Regions from separate parts of the Solibacillus sp. FSL W7-1472 genome, predicted to be linked through region 1. Evidence: a T-box and tRNA genes for the amino acid it is inferred to sense, from the RefSeq annotation. Region 1 holds a T-box; the other holds one or more tRNA genes.
The links. A T-box is a leader RNA that pairs with one kind of tRNA and senses whether it is charged. The one in region 1 lies ahead of argS (arginine--tRNA ligase), so its partner is inferred to be a tRNA-Arg.
Positions count from the first base shown of each region.

Region 2: it encodes a tRNA-Arg, which carries the amino acid that the T-box ahead of argS (arginine--tRNA ligase) is inferred to sense. The anticodon was not compared.

Region 1 covers NZ_CP150208.1:1,437,455-1,445,617, forward strand. The annotation lists gene MKY07_RS06985 (long-chain-fatty-acid--CoA ligase) at 1-295, shown strand, start outside; gene MKY07_RS06990 (3-hydroxyacyl-CoA dehydrogenase) at 437-1,198, shown strand; gene MKY07_RS06995 (hypothetical protein) at 1,211-1,333, shown strand; gene MKY07_RS07000 (enoyl-CoA hydratase/isomerase family protein) at 1,368-2,006, shown strand; gene MKY07_RS07005 (CaiB/BaiF CoA-transferase family protein) at 2,084-3,193, shown strand; gene yidC (membrane protein insertase YidC) at 3,398-4,159, shown strand; T-box leader at 4,634-4,853, shown strand; gene argS (arginine--tRNA ligase) at 4,891-6,570, shown strand; gene MKY07_RS07020 (alpha/beta hydrolase) at 6,721-7,572, shown strand; gene MKY07_RS07025 (hypothetical protein) at 7,594-8,163, shown strand, end outside.
Region 2 covers NZ_CP150208.1:3,272,494-3,280,656, forward strand. The annotation lists gene MKY07_RS16340 (PucR family transcriptional regulator ligand-binding domain-containing protein) at 1-75, opposite strand, end outside; gene MKY07_RS16345 (Zn-dependent hydrolase) at 200-1,447, shown strand; gene MKY07_RS16350 (phospholipase A2 family protein) at 1,536-1,796, shown strand; gene MKY07_RS16355 (basic amino acid ABC transporter substrate-binding protein) at 2,087-2,881, opposite strand; gene MKY07_RS16360 (amino acid ABC transporter ATP-binding protein) at 3,228-3,950, opposite strand; gene MKY07_RS16365 (amino acid ABC transporter permease) at 3,951-4,652, opposite strand; gene MKY07_RS16370 (basic amino acid ABC transporter substrate-binding protein) at 4,683-5,462, opposite strand; tRNA gene MKY07_RS16375 (tRNA-Arg) at 6,206-6,277, opposite strand; gene clpP (ATP-dependent Clp endopeptidase proteolytic subunit ClpP) at 6,465-7,055, shown strand; gene MKY07_RS16385 (HPr family phosphocarrier protein) at 7,157-7,414, opposite strand; gene whiA (DNA-binding protein WhiA) at 7,569-8,163, opposite strand, start outside.

The DNA.
Region 1 (8,163 bases):
GTTTAATATTTATCCTCGTGAAATAGAGGAGCTGCTCTATCAGCACCCGGCGGTCGTAGAATGCTCTGTAATCGGCAGACCGGACCCGGTATTCGGTGAAAAAACGGTAGCGTATGTCGTATCGAAAGACACCGAGCTAATAGAAGATGATGTTCGTGAATACTGCAAAGCGAAACTTGCCGAATACAAAGTGCCGGATTATATAATTTTCATTGAAGAAATTCCAAAGTCCGGAACAGGTAAAATTCTGAAGACCGCTTTGAAAGACTTAGACAAAAACGCAATGCCTAAATAAGAAGCGTCGGCTGGTCGGAGTTCATAAACTTCAGTACATGAACTAGAACGCAGATTATGTCGTTATGGACGAGCCGCTTATTGCGTAGCCCTAAATGACAAATAGGTTAATGATTGAACAGGAATAAGGAGGGGTTAATAGATGAATTTTGACCAAAAGGCAATTATCGTGACTGGTGGAGGATCTGGTTTAGGAGAAGCAACTGCACGAAAGATTGCATCTGCTGGAGGCTATCCTATCATATTGGACTTAAATGAAGAAAAGGGGCAAGCGATAGCCGATGAATTGAATGGTTTATTTTTTAAAACGAATGTTGTGAAGGAAGAAGACGTACAGGCAGCAATTAACGGTGCAGTAGAAAAATTCGGTTCGATCCAAGGTATTGTGAATTGTGCAGGTCTTGGTACTTCAACTCGTGTAGTGGGCAGAAAAGGTGTATTCCCATTAGATGAGTTTAATTATATTATCCAAGTTAATTTAGTTGGGACATTTAATGTCATCCGTTTAGCTGCAGCTGCCATGATGACAAATGAACCGAATGAACACGGGGAACGCGGGGTTATTGTGAATACAGCTTCTGTCGCGGCGTTCGATGGACAAATCGGTCAGGCTGCCTATTCAGCATCCAAAAGTGGAATTGTAGGAATGACATTGCCAATCGCAAGGGACTTGGCTAGCTATGGCATCCGCGTTATGACAATTGCACCGGGAATTTTCGATACACCTTTAATGAACAGTGCGCCTCAAGCAGTTAAGGAAGCGTTAGGAAAACAAATTCCATTCCCGTCCCGTTTAGGGGAAGCGGATGAATATGCCCATTTAGTAACGGCCATTTTTGAAAATCCAATGTTAAATGGTGAAACAATTCGACTCGATGGAGCGATTCGCATGGCCCCAAGATAAGGAGGATAACGGATGAACCTTGAAACAATGACGATAGAGAAGCTTGACTACGGTGTACATGTTGTAACAATTAATAATCCGCCTGCCAATACATTAAATGCAGGAATTCAGCAGGACTTAGTGCAACTAAATTGAGGAAGTCGAAAAAAATCCGGCAATCCGGGCCATTGTGTTCAAATCGGCCAACCCGAAAATCTTTATTGCAGGTGCAGACCTGGGTACAATGGGCAGCTCTGATGAAAACGTGGATTTTGCTGAAAGTTCAAAACATGTGCAGGGTATTTTCAACCGGTTGGAAGCATTGCGGGTACCAACTATTGCCGCAATTAATGGTCATGTATTAGGCGGTGGCTGTGAATTCGTGCTTGCATGCGACTTCCGTATAATGGGTGGCGGCACAATCGGATTAACGGAAGCATCATTGGGATTATTGCCTGGTGCTGGCGGTACACAGCGTATGACGAGATTAGTAGGCGGAGCAAAAGCGCGCGAATTAATGTATTTAAGCAAACGTTTAAAAGCAGAGGAAGCAGCAGCAATCGGCTTAATTACAGAAGCGGCAGCTCCGGAAGAAATGGAAGAAAAAGCAATCGCATTTGCAACATCGCTTGCTCAAAGTGCCATTGGAGCAATCGGCCTCATTAAAAAGAGTATTTTAGCCGCGGAAGAATTGCCGTTAGAACAAGGGTTATTAGTAGAACGGGAAGCCTTCGCGAAAACATTTACTACAGGGGAAGTAAATGAAGGCATCCGCGCGTTCTTTGAAAAGCGCCCTCCAAATTTTTTGAAGCCAGTCACAAATCAATAAATGGAACATTTGGGGGCCGTGTTGAAAGTTCAGCTTTCAGTACGGCCTTTAATTTAATATGGAAGGATGAAAGATTTATGCTGTTAAAAGGATTAAAAGTGCTGGATTTCTCCACATTATTGCCAGGCCCGTTTGCGACGATGATGCTGGCGGATCTTGGAGCGGAAGTTGTTCATGTTACCAAACCGGTAGAAGAAGGGAAGCAATGGGGGCCGAATGATTATTTGCAGCGTTCTAAAAAGTCGCTGGCGGTCGATTTGAAGTCTCCGGAAGTAGTCAAATCGCTAAAGGAGCTTTTAAAGGAGCAGAAATATGATATTGTAGTTGAGCAGTTCCGGCCTGGCGTGATGGCGCGCCTTGGTCTCGATTATGAAACGCTTAAAGCCATCAATCCTGGCTTAATTTACTGTTCCATTACAGGCTATGGTCAAACAGGTCTATATCGTGAGCGTGGCGGGCATGATATTAATTATATATCCTTGTCGGGAGTGCAAGGCTACTCCGGCACGAAAGAAAATGGCCCGGCAAATATAGGTTTTCAGGTGGCCGACTTGGCAGGTGGATCAATGCATGCAGTGATCGGTATTTTATCGGCTGTCATTTATCGGGATAAAACGGGGGTAGGGCAGCATCTTGATATTAGTATGACGGACTGCGCATTAACGCTAAATGCCTTATTTGCCCAGGATTATTTAGCAGAAGGAAAACCGCTGCCACGTGAAGAGCTGATCCTAAACGGCGGCTCGTTATATGGTTATTATGAAACGCTGGATGGTCGGTACCTTTCTGTCGGCAGTCTTGAACCGAAATTCAGACAGCAGTTATGTCAGGCAATCGGTCATCCGGATTTACTTCCATTAGCGATGAGTAATAAACCGGAAGATATTGCAAAGATGAAAGAACAGCTGCAAAGTATTTTCCTGCAAAAGACGCTTGATGAATGGCACTCTATTTTCTTCGAAGTGGATGCTTGTGTTGAACCGGTATTGACCTTTGAAGAAACGGTTGCACACCCGCTTTTCAAGGACCGGGATATGTTTGTGGAAATAGCAAAGCCGGATGGAACAACCCAAAAACAAATTGCATGTCCGATTAAGTCCAATCTCTTCAAAGCTTCGTATGGGACAGTCGGAGTACATGCAGGAACACATAACAATGAAATTTTAGGAAGCCTGTTAAAGAAGTAGGGAATGCGATACGGATGAATACATGTATAAATATGTCTCCTAAACCGCATAACACCGGAGATCTGGGAGTGCAAGTGTAAAAAATATTAATTTTTATTGCGTTCATATTAAAAATACTTAATATTTATAAGAGTAATTACTGTTCTTTTTTTGAAAAATATTTTAAGATATAAACGAATTACAAGATTGTTGAGCAGGTGAACTATGAAAAACTTAAAACTTAGTGTTTTCCTTCTAACCGTTCCACTTTTACTGGCAGGTTGTGAGAGTGTTGAGAACAAAGAAGGCTTCTTCTATTCAACATTTGTACGTCCGATGGATTGGACACTAAACACATTTGGTGAATTATTTAACGGCAGCTATGGTTTGGCTATTATTGCTATTATTTTAATTATTCGTCTCGTACTAATGCCGTTTATGCTTAAAACTTACCGCAGTCAAGCTACAATGAAAGTGAAAATGGATTTTGTCCGCCCGCAAATGGAGGATATCCAGACACGTTTAAAAGCAGCAAAAACTCCGGAAGAAAGAATGACAGTTCAGCAGGAAATGATGTCGCTCTACAAAGAACATAATATTAATCCGTTAAATATGGGCTGCCTGCCAGCGCTTATACAAATGCCGATTATTATGGGCTTATACTATGCGATTTTATATTCAGCTGAAATTAAAACACATTCATTCCTATGGTTTGACCTTGGCTCTACGGATATTTGGATGACTGCAATCGCAGGTGTCGTATATTTTGTACAAGCGAAAGTCTCGCTTCAAACCGTACCAGAAGCTCAGAAGAATCAAATGAAACTGATGATTTACGTATCGCCGATTATGATTGTCATTATTTCATTGTCTTCGATGGCTGCACTCCCACTGTACTGGGCAGTCGGAGGGTTATTCTTAATTGTCCAAACTTATATTGGACGCAAATTTTTCTCAAGCATCCCTGAAACTAAGGGAAATGAATAAATATAAGTTATGCCGCTGCTAAAGGCTTACTGAACTAAAACTACTGAGACAATGATTTCAGTAGTTTTTTTATGCGTTGCGATCAGAGTGAATTTATTATCTAATAAACTTGAGTATTGTTCTAATATATTTTAAAATCTTCTAATAAAAAACTTATTTTCTAATATAGTTGTCAGTTGTTCAAATAAGTGGTCAAGATTGTCGAATAAAGCGTCCGGTTGTTCTAATATGTCATAAGCATCTTCTAATAAACGTGTCAACTGTTCCAATAAAGGTAATTCCAGATATTTGAAAGCCCCCTTAGTAACTGAAAAACTTAGCATACTGCCTATATTTCCGGTAATTTTCTAAAATATAGTCGCAATTGACTAATATCCACCTCAGATTATCTAATAACAACGATTATTTAGTAATTAAATTTGCATACAATTTATATTGACATTGATTATCCTTAATGGATATAATTCAGTAAATTTAAATTCGATGAAAAAGACAGTAATTTACAATTTTTTTGGTAAGCGAGCTGGGGATTGGTGAGAGCCTGGTGCAAAATATGTAAATGAAGCGCACTTTGGAGAAGCAGTCTGAACATAAGTAGGACCTGCCGGGGAGTCACCTCGTTATTAATGGAAAGTGGTCACAATTTGTGGCAACTAGAGTGGTACCACGGGAATTTGAAGCTCTCGTCTCTATTTTTGAGACGGGGGCTTTTTATATTGGGAGGAGATAATATGTATAAAAAAATTGCATCAATTATTCAAGATGCTGTGCCGCAGAAAATAATAACAAATATCGAAATTGAACAACTATTAGAAAGGCCAAAGTATCAGCATTTAGGGGATATAGCTTTCCCATGCTTTACGCTTGCTAAATCATTAAAGAAAGCCCCAAATGTTATCGCTATAGAAATAGGCGACAATATTAAAAGTGATTTTATTCAGGAAGTTCATGTTGTTGGAGGCTATATAAATTTATTTTTAAATAAGTTACAGGTGACAAGAGACGTCATGGCCAAAATTATGATCGCTCACGAATCATATGGACAACAAGAAATACAGCAGAAGAATATCGTGATTGATTTTTCATCACCGAATATTGCAAAGCCATTCTCAATGGGGCATCTTCGTTCTACGGTCATTGGAAATGCTCTTGCAAATATTGCAGAAAAGAACGGATACAATGTCATTCGGATAAATCATCTTGGCGACTGGGGTACCCAATTCGGTAAATTGCTTGTGGCATTCCAATTGTGGGGAGAAAAAGAACGTGTTCAACAATCATCTATTGAAGAACTTTTGAAGCTATACGTGAAGTTCCATGATGAGGCAGAAACAAATGAATCCTTAAATGAGGAAGCAAGATCGGCATTTAAAGCGCTCGAAGATAATGATCCACAGGCAATGGCATTATGGACCTGGTTTAAAAGTGCCTCCTTAGAAGAATTTAAGCAAATCTACGAGCAGCTTCATATTCAGTTTGATACGTATGAAGGGGAAGCTTTTTATAATGAAAAAATGCAGTCTGTTGTTGATGAATTAAAAAAGAAGCAATTACTCACAGAGTCGGATGGTGCGAATGTTGTTGAGCTTGAAGATATGCCACCTTGTTTAATAACAAAACAGGATGGTGCAACATTATATGCTACCCGTGATTTAGCCGCAGCTTTTTATAGACAGGCGCAATATGAACCATCCCAAGTTTTCTATGTGGTAGGGAATGAGCAAACACTGCATTTCAAACAAGTATTTCAAGTTATCTCAAAAATGGGCTATCCATGGTCGGGAAATCTGAAACATGTACCATTTGGAATGATGTTGAAAGATGGGAAAAAGATGTCCACACGTAAAGGCAGAGTCATTTTATTGAAGGATGTATTAAAAGAAGCAGTGGAAACAGCGTCGAGAAATATAGAGGAAAAAAATCCGACGTTAAATAATAAACAGAATGTTGCTGACCAAGTAGGGATTGGCGCGGTAATATTTAATGATTTAAAGAACTTCCGCTTAAACGATATTGAATTTTCATTACCTCAAATGTTGAATTTTGAAGGTGAAACAGGTCCTTATGTACAATATACGCACGCCCGGATCCATTCCATTTTAGAAAAAGCAAAGTATACAGCAAGTAATGAAGTAACGGTGATGGAATTAGAGAATTCAGCTTGGGAGGTTATTAAGCTGCTGCAACAATATCCTCAAGTAATTACAGATAGTTTCGAACAAGTAGATCCTTCCTTAATTGCGAAATATGTATTGCAATTAGCGCGGATATTCAATAAATATTATGCAAATACAAAGATTTTAGTGGAAGATGAACAGCTAGAAAGTCGTTTACAGTTATGTTTTGCAGTAGCAACCGTTTTAAAGGATGGTTTGAAGTTACTGGGAATAAAATCACCGGAAAGTATGTAAAGAATTAAATTTTCTTTGAACGATTTAAAAGTCAACAACAGTATTTAATCGATATTTAAATATAAAGATAAAAATATTAAATACTCATTGTATCCCCAGACCAACTATGCGAAAATTTATTAGAATATTGGAAAAATAAGGGGTGGGACTATGTGGGAACAGCAGCTAATTGAAACGAAGCGTGGAATTTTTGAAGTTTTTACAAAAGGCGAAGGGAATCCGGTCTGTGTAACGCATTTATACAGTGAATTTAACGAAAACGGGAATCGCTTTGCGGAAATGTTTGTCCCGTATTATAAAGTGCATTTAGTGAACTTACGTGGCTGTGGAAAATCAACGGATGATGTGTCTGTTTTTAATTATGGCATGCACGATAGCGTAGAGGATCTGGAGGCAATACGTTTAGCATTAGGTTTTGATATATGGGGATTTGCCGGGCATTCAACAGGCGGGATGCTGGCATTAAACTATGCTATTTTGCATCCGGAAAGTGTAGAATTTCTCGTAGCTGGCGGTCTTTGTGCTTCTGCAGAATATATGCATCATCCCGCAAGTATTTACTGCAAGGAAAATCCGAACAATAAAAGAATTCTTGAGATTTTAGCGATGCTTCGAGATCCATCTTCAACGGTCGAACAAAGAAGAGCGGGTTCTAAAGAATGGGCGCTTATGTCGCTATACAAAGAACAAAACTATGACAATATGATAAGTCGTCCGAACAGCGGAAAAACAGTTTCGAAAAGACTGGATTATTTTTCATATAAAGAGCTGCCCAACTTCGATTTGCGACCACAATTACCGACTGTGAAAACAAGAGCTTATATATACGGCGGTTTATACGATGCGCAATGTCCATATGAATTTGCAGTGGAAGCAGCGGATTTACTGGCGAATGCGACATTGACGACATTTGCAGAGAGTAACCACCACCCGGTTATTGAAGAAGAAAAAAAGTTCTCGGAATTTGTGCGCAACCTATCTCAACTGCAATCCATCCGATAGTGAATATAGGAGTCATGCTATATGTATACAAAGAACGAAAGAGAAAATTATTTTCAAAATGTAGTATCTAAGATTAAAGGAATCCAGGATGTGGAAGGCATTATCCAGTTAGGCTCTGGAACTATTGGCTACAGTGATCGATACTCTGATATTGATTTAATGATAGCAACGACAGAACAGGTAGGTTTGGCAAAAGATTTCATTAAAGCTGAGCTACAAAGGATGGGTGCCTTTTATATAAAGGAAGGAAAGTTCAGCGATGAGATTTTTTTACTTATACCTTTCTTTGAAAATGGACTAGAAATGAATTTATCTGTATTATCAACCCCTCATCTGAATGTAAAATCCCCTTTATGGAAACTTGTTTTTGATCGTAATGGTGGAGTTCAGTCAAAAATGATTGAAGAAAATGAAAATTTTTTAAAGCAAGATCAGCCTTATATGAATAAGTTCAATATTACATTTGAATATGCCTATCATTTAAGAAAGTTGCGTATTGAAGTTCGACGCGGGAATTTAATATATGCGATGAAGATGCTTGAAGTATTGCGGGAGTTGACGTTAACAGTCCAAATATTAAATGAACAAAAA
Region 2 (8,163 bases), 1.8 Mb from region 1:
TAAGCCGGTTTGACCTGCGACGACCTTCGCCGATTCAAAGTATTTTCGATTTAGAACTTCTTTTACGGTTAACATAAGCAGCCCCCTATCATTAACAATTCGTCCATACAATTATTGTATCATTTTACATTAAGTATATATTAATTTGTTATATGCTAGTGCTAATGTTTATATATTATTGAATTTAAGGGGGAATTTTATGTTAAAAACAAACCGCGAACGACTTCAAAACACTATTGATTTATTTAGCCAATTTGGGGCAACAGAAAATAATGGTGTCACACGTTTAAGCCTATCTCCCGAAGATATTCTCGCCCGCAACAAGTTCAAGGAAATTTGTGAACAGCTTGGCATGACGGTAACGGTTGACGATATGGGCACTATGTACGCAACACTGCCATCCAACTCCGATAACTTGCCGATTGTCATCGGCTCACACTTAGATTCTGTCATAAAGGGAGGACGCTTTGATGGGGTACTCGGTGTTTTAACTGCCCTGGAAGCTGTTCAAACTATTATTGATGAAGAACTCGAACTAAATCACCCTATAACTATCGTAAACTTCACAAACGAAGAAGGGGCACGTTTTGAACCGTCCTTAATGGCTTCAGGTGTTCTTTCAGGGAAATTCGATAAGGAAAAGATGCTCGCTTCGACGGATCGAAAAGGGGTAACATTTGAACAAGCCTTGAAAGAAAGCGGCTATGAAGGCGATATCGCAAACCGTCTAACCGAAGCGCATGCCTATTTGGAGCTTCATATTGAGCAAGGTCCAGTTTTGGAGCATTATAAAAAAGAAATCGGAGTCGTAGAAGGCGTTCTTGGCATGGTTTGCTATGACATTACATTAACCGGTGAATCGAACCATGCGGGCACTACCCCTATTTCCATGCGTAAAGACAGTATGTTTGCCGCGATGCAGATCATTTCCATCCTGCAAAATAAATTAAAACAACTTCCTGAAGATCTTGTTTATACAATCGGACGTATCAATGCCTACCCGAATATTCATACGGTCATCCCGAGTAATGTAACTTTCTCGTTGGAGTCCCGCCACCAAGACCCTACAGTCATCCAGCAAGTGGAACAAATTATTTTTGACCTTCCTAAAGAAATCGAAAACTGCGAACTGAGCTACCAAAAACTATGGAGCCGGGATACGGTCTATTTCGCACCGGAAGTTGTCCATGCTGTAGCAGCAAGTACAGATGAACTGGGCTATTCACGCCATCATATGTTCAGCGGTGCCGGCCACGATGCTCAATTTATCGCAGGATATATTCCTTCTACAATGATTTTTGTTCCAAGTGCGAAAGGCTATAGTCACCGGGAAGATGAATATACTTCCTACGAAGAATGTTCAAAGGGTGCCGATGTCCTTGTTAATGCAATATTGAAGGTAGCCGAATCTTCGGTTTCACCCGTTAAGTCTGCTAGTGTAAAGTAAAGGTTTTTATGATGAAATCAATAGGTTTGCCCTCCTCTTCTTATTAGGTGAACATACTATATGGTATCTAGTAGAAGGAGGTGGGATCATGAGACGTCCTGCAATGGGGTTCTGCTTCCCTGGTTACCGTTACTGTGGACCTGGTTGCAGCGGACCTGGTGCACCAACGAATGCAGTCGATAATTGCTGTCTGCACCACGATGCTTGTTATGCAAGTGGCTACGATAAAAGATATTGTGACGCAATTTTTCAACAATGTTTAAATCAATACAAAAACCCCTCAACGAAAATGGGGAGGGACGCAAATTTATTTTCCAGAGCGATACGGTTAAAGAATTTTCTAATATAGTCCTTATAAACTTGAACAAAACGAAACACCTCAATTTTCTCTGGGAGAAAATTGAGGTGTTTCTGCTTACCCTAGAATTGATTTCCGTTCCGGGGACGCTTTCCAGGGGCGTGGCGTGAGACCAACACGATGTTGGTCACAATAGCGTTGCCACAGGACGTGGCGCTCTAAGCTTTTGTTCCTAAGTCTCAGGCGTCACGCTATTTCCCTAGGAGTCGCCCCTGCACTCCAATCAATTCATAAAGTTTAAGTTTCAAAATACCGGGTTTATCATATTTTTCACTTATAAATTAATCGATCTTCTGCCCTGTAATTTCTTCTAACTTACCGTTTTCTTTAATCTTCGCTAGGCCTTCATTTAAACGGTTCAGTAACTCAGTGTTCCCCTTTTTCACCATGAAGCCGTAATATTCTTTTTCAAACTGATCCGATTCAATCGCTTTTAGTCCTGAATCCGGATTGTTCTTTAAGTACTCGATAACAACCGCATTATCGCCAAACGCCGCTGCTGTTGCACCATTGATTACTTCCTGGAATGCTATCGGCTGGTTTTCATACGCTAAAATTTTTGAACTTGATTTTCCTTGCAGGTTTTGTGCTGCAATATGCCCTGTTGTATTAATTTGAACAGATACTTTTTGATCTTTCAATTCATCCAATGTTTTGATTGGTGAATCTTCTTTCACAACAATCATTAATGATGCTTCATAATATGGATCTGTGAAATCATACGTCTCTTTACGCTCATCTGTAATGGTAATGCCTGATGCACCTAAGTCCAGTTCACCGTTCGTAATTTGCTGGAATACCGGCTCCCAACCGACATTTCGGAATTCTACTTCTGAACCGATTTCTTCTCCGATAGCCTTCATAATATCTACATCGATTCCAACAATTTCACCTTTGTCATTCATTGATTCAAATGGGGCAAATGTTGCTTCCGTTCCTACTAACAGCTTTTTACCGCCACCTTCTCCGGATGTTGCGCTTCCTGATGTTTCATCATCCGCTGTACCGCATGCGGCTAAAATGATTGTTAATGCCATTAGCAGCATCGTTATGAAAAACTTCTTTGTTTTGAACATTATAAAACCCCCTCTATTTTTGTTAAGATTATACATTTTTTAGTAGTGCCACACAATATGTAATTCTAAATATTCTGATAGTTTAGGTTATAAAGATCCCTAAACAATTTATGCTACTAAAATCTCCACTACTCATATAGTGTTGATTTCCATTTCGGGTCGGACGCTTTCCGCGGGCACGGCTCGAGCCTGTAGTCTCTCGCTCGTGCTGTTCCCGCAGGAGTCGCCTCCCCTACATTCCAATCAACGCGTTTTAAATATATGTGCATTCTTCTCAATTTAGTAAGACGCAATATAAAAAACTACCTTCTACTACGCATCATAATAGAAGATAGTTTACCTACATTTATAATACTTTTCCTAAAAAGGCTTTTGTACGTTCGTTTTGCGGGTTGCCGAATACTTCATCCGGGTGGCCCTGCTCTACGATATAGCCGCCATCCATAAACAGGACACGGTCACCTACTTCACGTGCGAAGCCCATTTCATGTGTTACGACAACCATTGTCATGCCTTCTTTAGCAAGGTTTTTCATTACTTCCAAAACCTCTTTTACCATTTCGGGGTCAAGGGCTGACGTTGGTTCATCAAACAGCATTACTTTCGGCTTCATCGCTAATGCGCGGGCAATCGCGACACGCTGCTGCTGACCGCCTGATAATTGCTGCGGATAGTTATCTGCTTTTTCACGCAAACCGACCTTATCCAATAGCTCGAGTGCCAATTTTTCGGCATCGGCTTTGTTCAGTTGGCGAATTTGCATTGGCGCCATTGTAATATTATTGATGACCGACATATGCGGGAATAGGTTGAACTGTTGGAACACCATCCCCACTTCTGTACGGATATCGTTAATGTTTGTTTTCGGATCATTGATTTTGACACCTTGAATATAAATCGCACCATCCGTTACTTCCTCCAGCAAATTCATGCAGCGAAGAAACGTTGATTTCCCAGAACCAGATGGCCCGATGACACAAACTACTTCCTTTTCATGTACTTCATAATCGATTCCTTTTAACACTTCGAGCTTGCCAAAATGCTTGTGTAAGTTTTCTACTTTAATCATTTACGCGCGCTCCTTTTTCTTACGTGGGTTGTAATTAATATCAACTCGTTTTTCGATAAATGCAATAAGCTTCGTTACAGCATACGTCAATACAAGGTATAGGAACGCTGCGAATAAATAAGGCTCCCAGAAACGCTGATACGTTCCGGCTACTACTTTACTTACATATAAAATCTCGGCCCCGGCGATTACCGTTACAAGTGAAGAATCCTTTAACAATGCGATAAATTCATTCCCTAATGGCGGAATCATACGACGGAACGCCTGCGGTAAAATAACTTTGCGCATCGCCTGGCCCTGTGTTAACCCTAATGATCTTGCAGCTTCCATTTGCCCTTTGTCAATCGACTGGATCCCTGCACGGAAAATTTCTGCATTGTATGCGGCACTGTTTAAAATCAGACCGACAATACCCGATACCCACCAACCTTGCGATGTTCCAAAAATAGTTGGAATAACAGCTAAGTGAATTAATAATAATTGTACGAGCATTGGCGTACCACGGAATACGTCGACATAAATTTTAGCCGGCCAGTAAATCCATTTTTTTGTTGAAACTTGGCCTAATCCTAAAACTAGACCGAATATGATACCACCAATATAACCACATGCTGTTAAAACAATAGTCGCCCAAAGTCCTTTTGCATATAGTTCACGGTAGTTCCAGATTATATCCCAACGGAAAAAATCAAAAAAATCCATCTGAAACCCTCCAATAAATTAAAATAAAGCTTATTCGATTTCCGTACCTGTAATTTCAGCTAACTTGCCATTGTCTTTAATTTTTTGAAGTCCTTCATTTAAAATGTCCAATAGCTCTTTATTGCCCTTTTTCACCATAAAGCCGAAGTAGTCTTTCTCAAATGAAGTATCCTCTACCGCTCTTAAGCCTGAATCAGGATTGTTTTCAAGGTAATCTAAAATTACTGCATTATCACCGATTGCGGCATCAGCAGCACCTGTCAGCACTTCTGTTAACGCAACAGAGAAGTTTTCATATGCTAAAATTTTTGAGCTTGCAACGCCTTGCAATTCCTGTGCTGCGATGTGGCCTGTTGTATTAATCTGTACTGCAATTTTTTTGTCTTTAATATCTTCCAGCGATGCAACTGTCGATCCTTCTTTTGTCACGATCAGTAAAGTCGCTTCATAGTAAGGATCTGTAAAGTCATATGATTCTTTACGCTCATCTGTAATTGTAATAGCCGCTGCGCCCATATCCACTTCACCAGTTGTTACTTGGCTCATCATTGAGTCCCAGCCTACATTTTTCACTTCTGTTTCAATGCCCATCTCTTCGCCGATCGCTGCTAAAATCTCTGAATCTAAGCCGACAACATTTCCTTTATCATCTAAGTATTCAAATGGTGCATATGTAGCTTCCGTACCTGCAACAATTTTCTTATATTCTTTATCCCCTGTAGATGTCGATTCGTCCGCTCCACATGCTGTTAAAATCATTGAAGCTGCAGCTAAAGGTGCTGCCCATTTAAATAGTTTTCTAGTACTCATTATGAATATCCTCCTGGATGTAGTAGTTTTTTTGTTAATAACATGTTCAATTATATTAATTCCGCAATTAATATACAACATTTAATTTTTAAAAAATTGATTATTATTGCAGTATGATGAATTATTATAACAAAATTAACGGTATATTTGCATATATTTTAATATTTATTCACTCTATTACTATTTCATTATTGTATTTCCCTCTTCAAAAGGACTCTAATTCCATTACATATATTCCCTGTTATTTAAAATATATGTCAATTAGATAGGTAATTTTTATTCAAAACAAAAAAGACTGCACAAGAGGAACTCCCTCTGATGCAGCCTTGAATTATTATTTTTAGGTAGAGAACGAATGAAGGATAAAAAGAACCGGTACAGTGATTCTTTTTATCCTAATAAAACTTCATTCTCTATTGCAAAAAAACCTCAGATGATTTTTTGCAATTGATATTGAAACGTATATTAAAACAGTAAAATGGTGCCCCCTAAAGGACATGATAATATAGTCTATCTAACTAGTTTTGTGAAAACACAACATTTAATAATGTACTAATTTTTCACATATAATTCAAGTATAAATTGTGATTTTTAATAAAGAATTTTATTTTTTATAGGAAGAGCGTTTAAATTAGAATGGTTTAGGAAATTTATAGTGTAGCGCCAAAAATAAACTGTAGAAAAATGGAAGAGAAAGATTATTTTAACTCTATATAGATCAGTAATAATCTTTAAAAAGAAAGCGCCCTCGGAGGGAATCGAACCCCCAGCCTCAGAACCGGAATCTGAAGTGTTATCCATTACACCACGAGGACATATAAATAATAATATGTGCAACTTTTTTCATTATACAGATGGAACACCTTATTTTCAACTGTAAAAATCAGAGTTTATATTTGACCATAACTGACTAATACGTGTATGATAGGTTTACAGCTGAAATATTTGTCATTTTCAGCAAAAGTAATCGAATATAAGCTTTAACAAAGGGAGGATTTTTCAATGAACTTAATTCCTACAGTTATTGAACAAACAAACCGCGGCGAGCGTGCATATGACATTTATTCACGTTTACTTAAAGACCGCATCATTTTATTAGGTAGTGGGATTGACGACAATGTTGCGAACTCAATCGTAGCACAGCTATTATTTTTAGAAGCTGAAGATCCAGATAAAGATATCTACCTATATATCAACTCACCAGGTGGCTCTATCACTTCAGGTATGGCGATCTACGATACGATGAACTTCATCAAACCTGATGTATCAACAATCTGTATCGGTATGGCTGCATCAATGGGTGCATTCCTGCTTTCTGCTGGTGCAAAAGGCAAACGTGTTTCTTTACCAAACGCAGAAGTAATGATTCACCAACCACTTGGCGGTGCACAAGGTCAAGCAACAGAAATCGAAATCGCTGCAAAACGTATTTTACACTTACGTGAAAAACTAAACCGCATCATGGCTGAAAACAGTGGCCAAGATTACGAAACGTTAGCACGCGACACAGATCGTGACAACTTCATGTCTGCAGAGCAAGCATTGGAATACGGTCTTATCGATAAAATTTATGAGCGTAACCAATTAAAATAATCGATCCATTCGAGCATACAAGATTCATCTTGTATGCTTTTTTGTATTTTAAAAAATAAGGCACAGCCGTTCATATAAACTGAACTGGCTGTGCTTTTGTCTTAATCCGCTTTTTCAATAAGTAGTTGTAATGCGTTGATTGCTTTTTCTTCGTCATGGCCGTCTGCCCATAATGTGACAACCGTGCCTTTTGCAACGGCAAGGCTCATAATGCCCATGATCGACTTCGCATTCACTTTTTTCGTATCCTTTTGTAAATAGACGTCTGCTTTATAACGATTCGCCTCTTGGACGAACAAAGCCGCCTGTCTTGCTTGTAAGCCCGATTTTAACTTTACTTCTACTTGTTTTTCAATCATCTTGAAATACTCCCTTTCACAACCGTTCATCGCTTCTATGTTTATCTTAACGAAATTGTCCGAAAAGAACAACAATTGGAAACATCTTTTATGAAATCGTTACCAATTTTTTCTATTACGCCATGACGTATGTGCTCCATAAGCGCAAGTGGATTTAAATATTCTCTCCACGACGGAGCGCATCCGCGATTTCATCGATTTTGCGCAGACGATGATTGACACCTGATTTACTGACAACGCCAGTTGAAACCATTTCACCGAGCTCTTTTAATGTCACGTCCTGATATTCTACACGAAGACGTGCAATTTCCCTCAGTTTTTCCGGCAGCTGATCAAGCCCTACCGCATTATCGATATAGCGGATATTTTCCACTTGCCTCAATGCAGCGCCAATTGTTTTATTTAAGTTGGCCGTTTCACAGTTTACGATACGGTTTACACTGTTCCGCATATCCCTAATAATCCGAACATCTTCAAACTTCAGCATCGCCTGAACAGCACCGACTAAATTCATAAAATCCGAAATCTTCTCAGCTTCTTTTAAATACGTGACAAAGCCTTTTTTCCGTTCAATTGTTTTCGCATTTAGATCATAGCGGTTCATGAGCTCTGCCAACGCTTCCCCGTGCTCCTTATATAAAGAATAAATCTCCAAATGGTAGGAAGAGGTTTCCGGATTGTTAACCGATCCTCCTGCCAAAAAGGCTCCACGTAAATAGGCACGGCGTTCATTTTCTTTCGGTATGATT